Regions from separate parts of the Citrobacter sp. Igbk 17 genome, predicted to be linked through region 3. Evidence: predicted binding sites of a transcription regulator. Region 3 holds the regulator's gene; each other region holds the start of a gene.
What was found. Region 3 encodes ArgR, which controls arginine synthesis, uptake and breakdown. Its sites were predicted from a motif close to ANTGAATAAAAATACANT; they were not measured.
Positions count from the first base shown of each region.

Region 1: the regulator ArgR is predicted to act here: its motif matches at 1,911-1,928, upstream of argA (amino-acid N-acetyltransferase).
Region 2: the regulator ArgR is predicted to act here: its motif matches at 1,341-1,358, upstream of argC (N-acetyl-gamma-glutamyl-phosphate reductase).

Region 1 covers NZ_JANEWI010000003.1:79,598-82,884, reverse strand. The annotation lists gene recD (exodeoxyribonuclease V subunit alpha) at 1-461, shown strand, start outside; gene argA (amino-acid N-acetyltransferase) at 547-1,878, opposite strand; gene amiC (N-acetylmuramoyl-L-alanine amidase AmiC) at 2,113-3,287, shown strand, end outside.
Region 2 covers NZ_JANEWI010000011.1:9,893-13,179, reverse strand. The annotation lists gene argE (acetylornithine deacetylase) at 142-1,293, opposite strand; gene argC (N-acetyl-gamma-glutamyl-phosphate reductase) at 1,449-2,453, shown strand; gene argB (acetylglutamate kinase) at 2,461-3,237, shown strand.
Region 3 covers NZ_JANEWI010000005.1:140,692-143,978, reverse strand. The annotation lists gene xapA (xanthosine phosphorylase) at 1-95, opposite strand, end outside; gene NNO08_RS05070 (barstar family protein) at 515-799, shown strand; gene yhcN (peroxide/acid stress response protein YhcN) at 849-1,115, opposite strand; gene argR (transcriptional regulator ArgR) at 1,494-1,964, opposite strand; gene mdh (malate dehydrogenase) at 2,401-3,287, shown strand, end outside.

The DNA.
Region 1 (3,287 bases), on a different contig from region 3:
AGCTGGCGATGGTGCAAAAACGTAAAATTTACCGATTTGCACACTCTCGCTGGTATGAAGGGCGACCGATAATGATTGCGCGTAATGACAGTTCGCTGGGGCTGTTTAACGGTGATATCGGCATCGCGCTCGATCGTGGTGATGGTTTACGCGTGTGGTTTGCATTACCGGATGGCTCTATCAAGTCGGTGCTGCCTGGCCGTTTGCCGGAGCATGAAACGACCTGGGCGATGACAGTACACAAATCACAGGGTTCTGAGTTCGACCATGCGGCGTTGATTTTGCCCAGCCAGCATTCGCCAGTTGTTACCCGAGAGTTGGTGTATACCGCAGTGACCCGTGCCCGCCGCAGCTTGTCACTGTATGCCGATGAGCGGATTTTGAGTAGCGCCATTGCTACGCGCACTGAACGCCGCAGCGGATTGTCAGCATTATTTAATGACGGCCTGCAGTGTGCCTGATGGCGACGCTAACGCTTCTTATCAGGCCTACGGTGCCAGCGAGGTAGGCCGGATAAGGCATTTATGCCGCATCCGGCAATGACTACTATCCCAGATCCGCCATCAATACTTTTGACCGCCGCTGATAGTTGTACATCTCTTTTTTGCTTTCCGGCAGCAGATCGATATCGACCGGCGTGAAGCCGCGCTCCTGGAACCAGTGAATGCTGCGCGTCGTCAACACGAACAGCTTACTCAGCCCCATTTGTCTGGCCTGCACTGCAATCCGCTCCAGCAAAACTTCGCCGCGTGATGAGCTACGGTAGTCCGGATGCACTGCCACGCACGCCATTTCGCCAATCTTCTCCTCCGGAAAAGGGTACAGGGCTGCACAGGCAATGGTCAGATTATCGCGCTGAATTATGGTGAACTTATCGATCTCCATTTCCAGTTGTTCACGGGAGCGACGTACCAGAATACCTTGCTGTTCCAAAGGACGAATCAATTCCAGAATGCCGCCAATATCGTTAATGGTGGCGCGACGGATCTGCTCGGCGCTTTCCATCACGATTTGCGTACCGATCCCATCGCGGGAGAACAGTTCTTGTAACAACGCGCCATCTTCCTGATAGCTAATCAGGTGACAACGGCGCACGCCGCTACGACAGGCTTTAACGGCACCGCGCAGGAAACGCACCGTACCGGAGCTGTAATCACCTTTCTCTTCCTGTGACTCAACACGCGCTTGCGCTTCGTTGGGAAAGAGTTCGGAAACAATATCGCCATTATCGTTAGTCACCCCTTGAGAGGAGCAAAAACCGATCATTTTCTCTGCTTTCAGTTTGATCGCCAACTGGGTGGCGACCTCTTCGGACGTCAAGTTAAAGCTCTCGCCGGTCACGGAAACGGCGACCGGGCCCAGCAGAACAATAGCACCGCTGTCCAGTTGACGGTGAATTGCTTCTTCATCAATTCGACGAATACGTCCGCTATGGCAGTAATCCACACCGTCATCCACACCCAACGGTTGCGAGATAATAAAATTACCGCTGACCACATTGATGTGTGCGCCCTGCAAAGGCGTATTGTTCAGACTCATCGACAGGCGGGCGGTAATATCAAGTTGAAGCAAACCCGCAGCCTGCTTGACCAGCTCCAGGGTTTTGGCGTCGGTGACGCGCGTATTTTTGTGATACACCGGTTCATGGTGATGCGCGGCCAGATTGGCATCAATCTGCGGCCGTGCGCCATAGACTACGACAAGGCGAATGCCGAGGCTATGAAGGAGACCAATGTCATTGACGATACTGGAAAAGTTTTCATGCTCGATGGCTTCGCCGCCCAGCATAATGACAAACGTTTTTCCCCGATGGGTATTGATATAGGGAACAGAATGGCGGAATCCCTGTACCAGTTCGGTTCTACGTTCCTTCACCACGGCACACCCTCATTGCATGATTATTCGTAATTAATGTATTTCTATTCTGTTTCTGCCCTGTGTGCAAGCGTAATTTTTACCCCAGCCGAAGATTTTCTTCAGTAATACCGTGAATATAAAAACAATGTTTACCCTTTTATTGATGACAGATTATGCGTCATTCGCTAAAGTTTCCGGTCAATTCGGACGTTTTACGTATTACCTCAATATAGATTTCTTTTGCTCGGGAGAAGCATGTCGGGATCCAACTCAGCAATCAGTCGCCGCCGTTTACTGCAAGGTGCGGGTGCTATGTGGCTTTTAAGCGTCAGCCAGGTCGGTTTGGCTGCCGTGAGCCAGGTCGTTGCCGTACGTATCTGGCCCGCGTCCAGTTATACCCGCGTTACGGTGGAATCCAACCGTCTGCTGAAATACAAACAGTTTGCCCTGAGTAATCCTGAGCGTGTGGTTGTAGATATTGAAGGCGTTAATTTGAACTCGGTGCTGAAGGGCATTGGGACGCAGATCCGCCCAGACGATCCCTACATTAAATCCGCACGCGTCGGGCAGTTTGACCCGCAGACCGTGCGTATGGTGTTTGAACTGAAACAAAATGTGAAACCTCAACTCTTTGCATTAGCGCCAGTTGCAGGCTTCAAAGAACGTTTGGTGATGGATCTCTATCCTGCCAATGCTCAGGATGTCCAGGATCCGCTGCTGGCATTGCTTGAAGATTACAACAAAGGCGATCTGGATAAACAGGTGCCACCTGCGCAAAGCGGCCCACAGCCGGGTAAAGCGGGACGCGATCGTCCGATTGTTATTATGCTTGACCCTGGCCACGGTGGAGAAGACTCCGGTGCCGTGGGGAAATACAAGACACGTGAAAAAGATGTGGTACTGCAGATAGCCCGTCGCCTGCGAGCACTTATAGAGAAAGAAGGCAACATGAAGGTCTATATGACGCGTAATGAAGATATCTTCATTCCGTTAAAAGTGCGCGTGGCGAAAGCCCAGAAACAGCGTGCTGACCTGTTTGTTTCTATTCATGCAGATGCGTTTACCAGTCGCCAACCCAGTGGTTCGTCGGTGTTTGCACTCTCAACCAAAGGTGCGACCAGTACAGCGGCAAAATATCTGGCACAAACCCAGAACGCCTCGGATTTAATTGGTGGCGTCAGCAAAAGCGGTGATCGCTACGTCGACCACACCATGTTTGATATGGTGCAATCGCTGACTATTGCCGACAGCCTGAAGTTCGGAAAAGCGGTGCTGAATAAACTCGGTAAGATTAATAATCTGCATAAAAATCAGGTTGAACAGGCCGGGTTTGCCGTGTTGAAAGCGCCGGATATTCCGTCCATTCTCGTAGAAACTGCATTCATCAGTAACGTTGAAGAAGAACGCAAGCTCAAAACGGCGACCTTCCA
Region 2 (3,287 bases), on a different contig from region 3:
AATTTATTAAAGTTAATTCACATCGTGCCAAATAAGAAAAGCTTATGAACATGTGACATAGAGATGCCGGATGGCGCTGCGCTTATCCGGCCTACTAGACGGGGTAGGCCCGGTAAGCGTAGCGCCACCGGGCAAGTTTCATTAGTGCCAGCAGAAATGGTGCACAACCTGGGTGATTAATTCGCGGGTTGGCTTAATAAAGCGTGTTTCCAGATATTCATCCGGCTGATGTGCCTGATTAATAGAACCGGGACCCAATACCAGCGTCGGACACAGCGTCTGGATAAATGGCGCTTCGGTGCAGTAGTTCACCACTTCAGTCTGTGCGCCCAGCAGTTTCTCAACCACCTCGACCAGTTGATGGTCCGGCGGACACTCATAGCCAGGAATGGGCGGATGCAGTTCCGATACCGTCAGGCGACCCGGCCAACGCTCACTGACCGGGGCCAGCGCATCGTTAAGTAGCCCATTCAGATCGTTAAGCGTCATACCGGGTAGTGGACGAATATCCATATGCAGTTCGCAGCAGGCGCAGATACGGTTAGCTGCATCGCCGCCATGAATATGGCCCAGATTTAACGTGGGGTACGGCACGGTAAAAGCGTCATGGTGATAGCGTTCTTTCAGGCCATCGCGCAGCTTCATGATATGGCCGATAGCATCATGCATCAGTTCAATCGCATTCACGCCGCGTGCCGGATCGCTTGAGTGACCCGACTGACCCAAAATTCGAATGGCGTTAGAGATATGACCTTTGTGCGCGCGAACGGGCTGCAGAGATGTCGGTTCACCAATGATTGCGCAGTCCGGGCGGAGCGAAGTCGTTTCAGAAAAGTAACGAGCGCCGGCCATGCTGGTCTCTTCATCAGCGGTGGCCAGAATGTAGAGCGGCTTTTTCAGTTTCGTGACATCCACACCGCGCAGTGCATCGAGAATAAAGGCGAAAAAGCCTTTCATATCCGCGGTGCCCAGACCGTAGAGCTTATTGTCGTGCTCGGTGAGGGTGAAGGGATCGCGCGTCCAACGCCCATCGTCAAAAGGTACGGTATCGGTATGGCCTGCCAACAACAGACCGCCGGCACCGTGCCCGACACTCGCCAGCATGTTGAATTTATTGCGCGTACCAGGAACAGGCTGAACCTCAACATTGAAACCTAAATCTCTGAACCAGTCCGCCAGCAGAGTGATTAAACCTGCATTGCTTTGATCGAGCGCTTCTTCGGTTGCGCTAATCGACGGTGTGGCAATCAGAGCGCGGTAAATCTCGATAAATGGCGGTAAATTGTTTTTCATTGTTGACACACCTCGGGTCATGATAGTATCAATATTCATGCAGTATTTATGAATAAAAATACAATAACATTGAGCGTAATAAAACCCACCAAGTGTAAGGTGAGGTGATAAAGGCTTATACCTGGCAACCGAATCTAAGAAGGTGAACAGCTCCGATGTTGAATACGCTGATTGTGGGCGCGAGTGGCTACGCTGGCGCAGAGCTTGTGACCTATGTAAATCGCCATCCTGATATGACCATAACCGCTTTGACCGTCTCAGCGCAAAGCAATGATGCAGGAAAATTAATCTCCGATTTACATCCGCAGCTAAAAGGCATTGTCGATTTGCCGTTACAGCCAATGTCCGATATCAGCGAGTTTAGCGCAGGGGTGGACGTTGTGTTCCTCGCGACGGCTCATGAGGTCAGTCATGATCTGGCTCCGCAGTTTCTGCGTGCCGGTTGTGTGGTGTTTGACCTCTCGGGTGCGTTTCGCGTAAACGACGGCGCATTCTATGAGCAATACTATGGCTTTACCCATCAGCATCCTGAACTGCTGGAACAGGCGGTATACGGTCTGGCTGAGTGGAGCGTAGACAGACTGAAAGACGCGAATTTGATTGCTGTTCCGGGTTGTTACCCGACGGCGGCACAATTGTCGCTGAAACCACTTATTGATGCCGGGCTACTGGACCTTACTCAGTGGCCGGTGATTAACGCCACCAGTGGGGTGAGCGGTGCGGGCCGTAAGGCCGCTATTTCGAACAGCTTTTGTGAAGTGAGCCTGCAACCGTATGGCGTGTTTACTCATCGCCATCAGCCGGAAATCGCTACTCACCTGGGTACGGAGGTGATCTTCACTCCACATCTGGGTAATTTCCCGCGTGGGATCCTGGAAACTATTACCTGCCGTCTGAATTCGGGTGTCACTCAGGCTCAGGTCGCGCAGACGCTGCAACAGGCATACAGCGATAAACCGTTGGTGCGCCTGTATGAAAAAGGCGTTCCGGCACTGAAAAATGTGGTTGGCTTACCGTTCTGTGATATCGGATTTGCTGTGCAGGGCGAACATCTGATTGTGGTAGCGACTGAAGATAACTTATTGAAGGGCGCGGCGGCACAGGCCATGCAGTGCGCAAATATCCGTTTCGGCTTTGCTGAGACGCAGTCTCTTATTTAAGGGTGCAATGATGAATCCATTAATTATCAAGCTGGGCGGCGTGTTACTGGATAGCGAAGAGGCGCTGGAGCGTCTGTTTACCGCGCTGGTAAATTATCGCGAGTCGCATCAGCGTCCGCTGGTCATTGTGCACGGTGGTGGCTGTGTCGTCGACGAGCTGATGAAACAACTTAATTTGCCGGTGAAAAAGAAAAATGGCCTGCGTGTTACGCCAGCCGATCAAATCGACATCATCACCGGGGCGCTGGCGGGGACCGCGAATAAAACCTTACTGGCCTGGGCGAAAAAACATCAAATTGCCTCTGTGGGTCTGTATCTTGGCGATGGCGACAGTGTAAAAGTGACGCCACTCGATAAAGAGTTAGGTCACGTTGGACTGGCGCAGCCGGGTTCGCCTAAGCTGATTAACACGCTGCTGGAAGGGGGCTTTCTGCCGGTAGTGAGTTCCATTGGCGTTACTGAGGATGGGCTGTTGATGAATGTCAATGCCGATCAGGCGGCGACGGCGCTGGCGGCAACGCTGGGGGCTGATCTGATCCTGCTCTCCGATGTGAGCGGTATTCTGGATGGTAAAGGCCAGCGTATTGCCGAAATGACCGCGACGAAAGCGGAACAGTTGATTGAGCAGGGCATTATTACCGATGGCATGATCGTGAAGGTCAATGCGGCGCTGGATGCTGCGCGTACGCTGGGCCGCCCGGTAGATATCGCTTCCTGGCGTCATGCTGAGCAACTCCCGGCGCTGTTTAACGGCACGCCGATTGGTACGCGTATTCTGGCTTAACTATTAATGTGCCGGATGGCGGCTTCGCCTTATCCGGCCGACATGGGTTT
Region 3 (3,287 bases):
AGTATCAGAGCGATACGTGGATGAAAATTGGGTTTTGCTGCACGCAGAGTTTCAGCCGCTTCATACGGGGTATCGTTGACAACAGACATGGACATATCGACTCCAGAGACTATTCAGTTGCAGGCATTTTGTGGAGGCTTCAATTACAAATCCAATATGATAAGTGCGGTTATTAATATGATTTTCATATTGAAAATATCATATCGATATCGGACCTATTATTTTTCAGAACGTTATGGCCAACGTGTTTCATACTGTTTCTGAAACGCAGTCATAGTCTTGCACAAAAATGTGACGTACCTCTCTTTATCTAAACAGTGAACAATTCATTCCTGGCGTATTGCGCACACTGAGGCAGCGCTATACTTAAGACGAGCATTTAGCTGGGGTGATAAACGATGCCTGGACCGCAGGAACATAAAATTTTGCTGGCGGGATACACGGGAAACAGGTTGAGGAAGACCCTGCATATCGGTGGTCTGTAGAGTAACTGGCGTCGGGATGGTGGCTATAGATGAATATCTATACGTTTGATTTTGACGAAATTGAAAATCAGAGTGATTTCTACCGTGAGTTTGCGCGTACATTCGGTCTGGCCCGGGAAAAGGTGGTTGATTTAGATTCTTTGTGGGAGGTTGTGGTTGGGGAAATCTTGCCGTTACCTCTGGAAATCGAATTTGTCCATTTACCGGATAAGTTACGCAGACGATATGGCGCGCTGATTTTACTGTTCGATGAAGCAGAAGAAGAGCTCGAAGGGCAATTACGCTTTAACGTTAGCCACTCAAAACAGGCATAAAAAAGCCCCCGGCAGGCGGGGGCAAGTCGTCGGACTAGACGACGAGGGTTTATTTGTACAATTCTGCGGTTGCATGCCAGTGAGCACCTTCACGGAGTTCAGTGACACGATAGCTGCTGGCGCCCGCTTTTTCTGCTTTAGCGGCGATTGCCTGACGCATATCCATTGGTGAGCTACCGATCTGAGACACAGAGATAGTACCCATGGATTGCAGATTCTGTGCTTCTTGCGAGTTCACCTGATTAACAGCGGCGCTTGCACCGAAAGAGAGAACTGAGAGAAGACTTAAAGTTGCAACAGTGGTTTTGATTTTCATGATATTTACCTCGTCGAATTCTTTTATTAGGGGTCTTTGTTTCGTGACCCTCATCACAAAATCAAGTATACACTAATCACGTGATAAATTAATACCACGCTAATTGTTTCCATGGTAATTGGGTGTTAAGAAAAGTATTTTTTATAACTATATGGAATTAAAAATACAGATTAGAGCTTCTTCTTGAAAATAAAATTAATAAATTCATACTGATACAATATTTTGCAAATTGTGCGTTTTTGATGAGTATCATTCACCGCGTGAATGTGTTTTGGCGGTGAAACGCACTATTTGTTAAATGTTCGGTAGTGGAAAACTGAGGAGGGGAACAGAAAAGAGAGATTTTTCCCCCGCCACAGGGCGTGACGGGGAAGGGAATTACAGTTCTTGTTCAAACAGTTCCAGAATGGCTTCGTACAGGTCTTTTACCGTAAAACCTTTGGCCGGTGTGGTGAAGATGGTATCGTCACCCGCAATCGTGCCAAGAATACCTTCTGCTTTACCCAGTGAATCCAGCAGGCGAGCAATCAGCTGCGCAGCCCCTGGGCTGGTATGAATAACGACAACGGCATCGTTGTAGTCGATATCCAGCACCAGATTTTTCAACGGGCTTGATGTTGTCGGGACGCCCAGCTCTGCAGGCAGGCAGTACACCATTTCCATTTTCGCATTGCGGGTACGCACGGCACCAAACTTGGTCAGCATGCGTGAAACCTTGGACTGGTTGATATTATCAAAGCCCTGATCCTGCAACGCGAGGACGATTTCGCCCTGAGAGCTGAATTTTTCTTCTTTAAGTAGCGCTTTAAACGCCTTAACTAATTCTTCTTGTTTAGCCGAGCTTCGCATAAGTCACCCGTAATATGGCGGTAGAAACAACATTATTGTGCATACAGATGAATTTTTATGCAAACGGTCTGCCTCGTTCAAGGCTGAAATAATGTTATGAAAGAGCGGGATTTTATCAAATTTCGTTATCAAGAAACATGCCTGTGTCACGGCTCGCAAATAAGATTGAAAGTAAATTAAATGTTATCAAATTGATGTTGTTTTGAGAGGGCTGTAGGGTATATTGTCAGCACCTGTTGGAAAGTTGCTCTACTGTGCGAGTGGTTTTGAATTACGTAACTTAGGTTTTATTTTACGTAAGTTAAATGCATAAAAGCCAAATTTGCGTGACTACGCATTCTTGAAGCGTGGTTATTGAATTCATTGGATTTGTGAATTAAGGTCGCCGCCGCGGAGCAATAGACATTTTGCTTATCAATATAATAAGGAGTTTAGGATGAAAGTTGCAGTCCTCGGCGCTGCTGGTGGTATCGGTCAGGCGCTAGCATTACTGTTAAAAACCCAACTGCCTTCAGGTTCAGAACTCTCCCTGTACGACATCGCTCCAGTAACTCCTGGTGTGGCCGTTGATTTGAGCCATATCCCTACTGCTGTGAAAATCAAAGGCTTCAGCGGTGAAGATGCGACCCCTGCACTGGAAGGTGCTGACGTGGTGCTGATTTCTGCGGGTGTTGCGCGTAAACCAGGTATGGACCGTTCTGACCTGTTTAACGTGAATGCTGGCATCGTGAAGAATCTGGTGCAGCAGGTTGCTACAACCTGTCCGAAAGCGTGTATCGGTATCATCACTAACCCAGTGAACACGACCGTTGCTATTGCTGCTGAAGTGCTGAAAAAAGCAGGCGTATACGATAAGAACAAACTGTTTGGCGTAACGACGCTGGACATCATCCGCTCCAACACCTTTGTGGCGGAACTGAAAGGCAAGCAGCCTGGCGATGTTGAAGTCCCGGTTATCGGTGGACACTCAGGTGTGACCATTCTGCCGCTGCTGTCACAAATTCCTGGCGTAAGCTTCACAGAACAAGAAGCGGCTGACCTGACTAAACGTATCCAGAACGCGGGTACTGAAGTTGTGGAAGCAAAAGCCGGTGGCGGGTCTGCAACCCTGTCTATGGGTCAGGCTGCAGCACGTTTCGGTCTGTCACTGGTTCGTGCGCTGAGCGGCGAAAAGGGTGTCGTGGAATGCGCTTACGTTGAAGGCGATGGTCAGTACGCTCGCTTCTTCTCTCAGCCGCTGCTGCTGGGCAAAAATGGCGTAGAAGAACGTCAGTCCATCGGGAAACTGAGCGCGTTCGAACAAAGCTCGCTGGAAGGCATGCT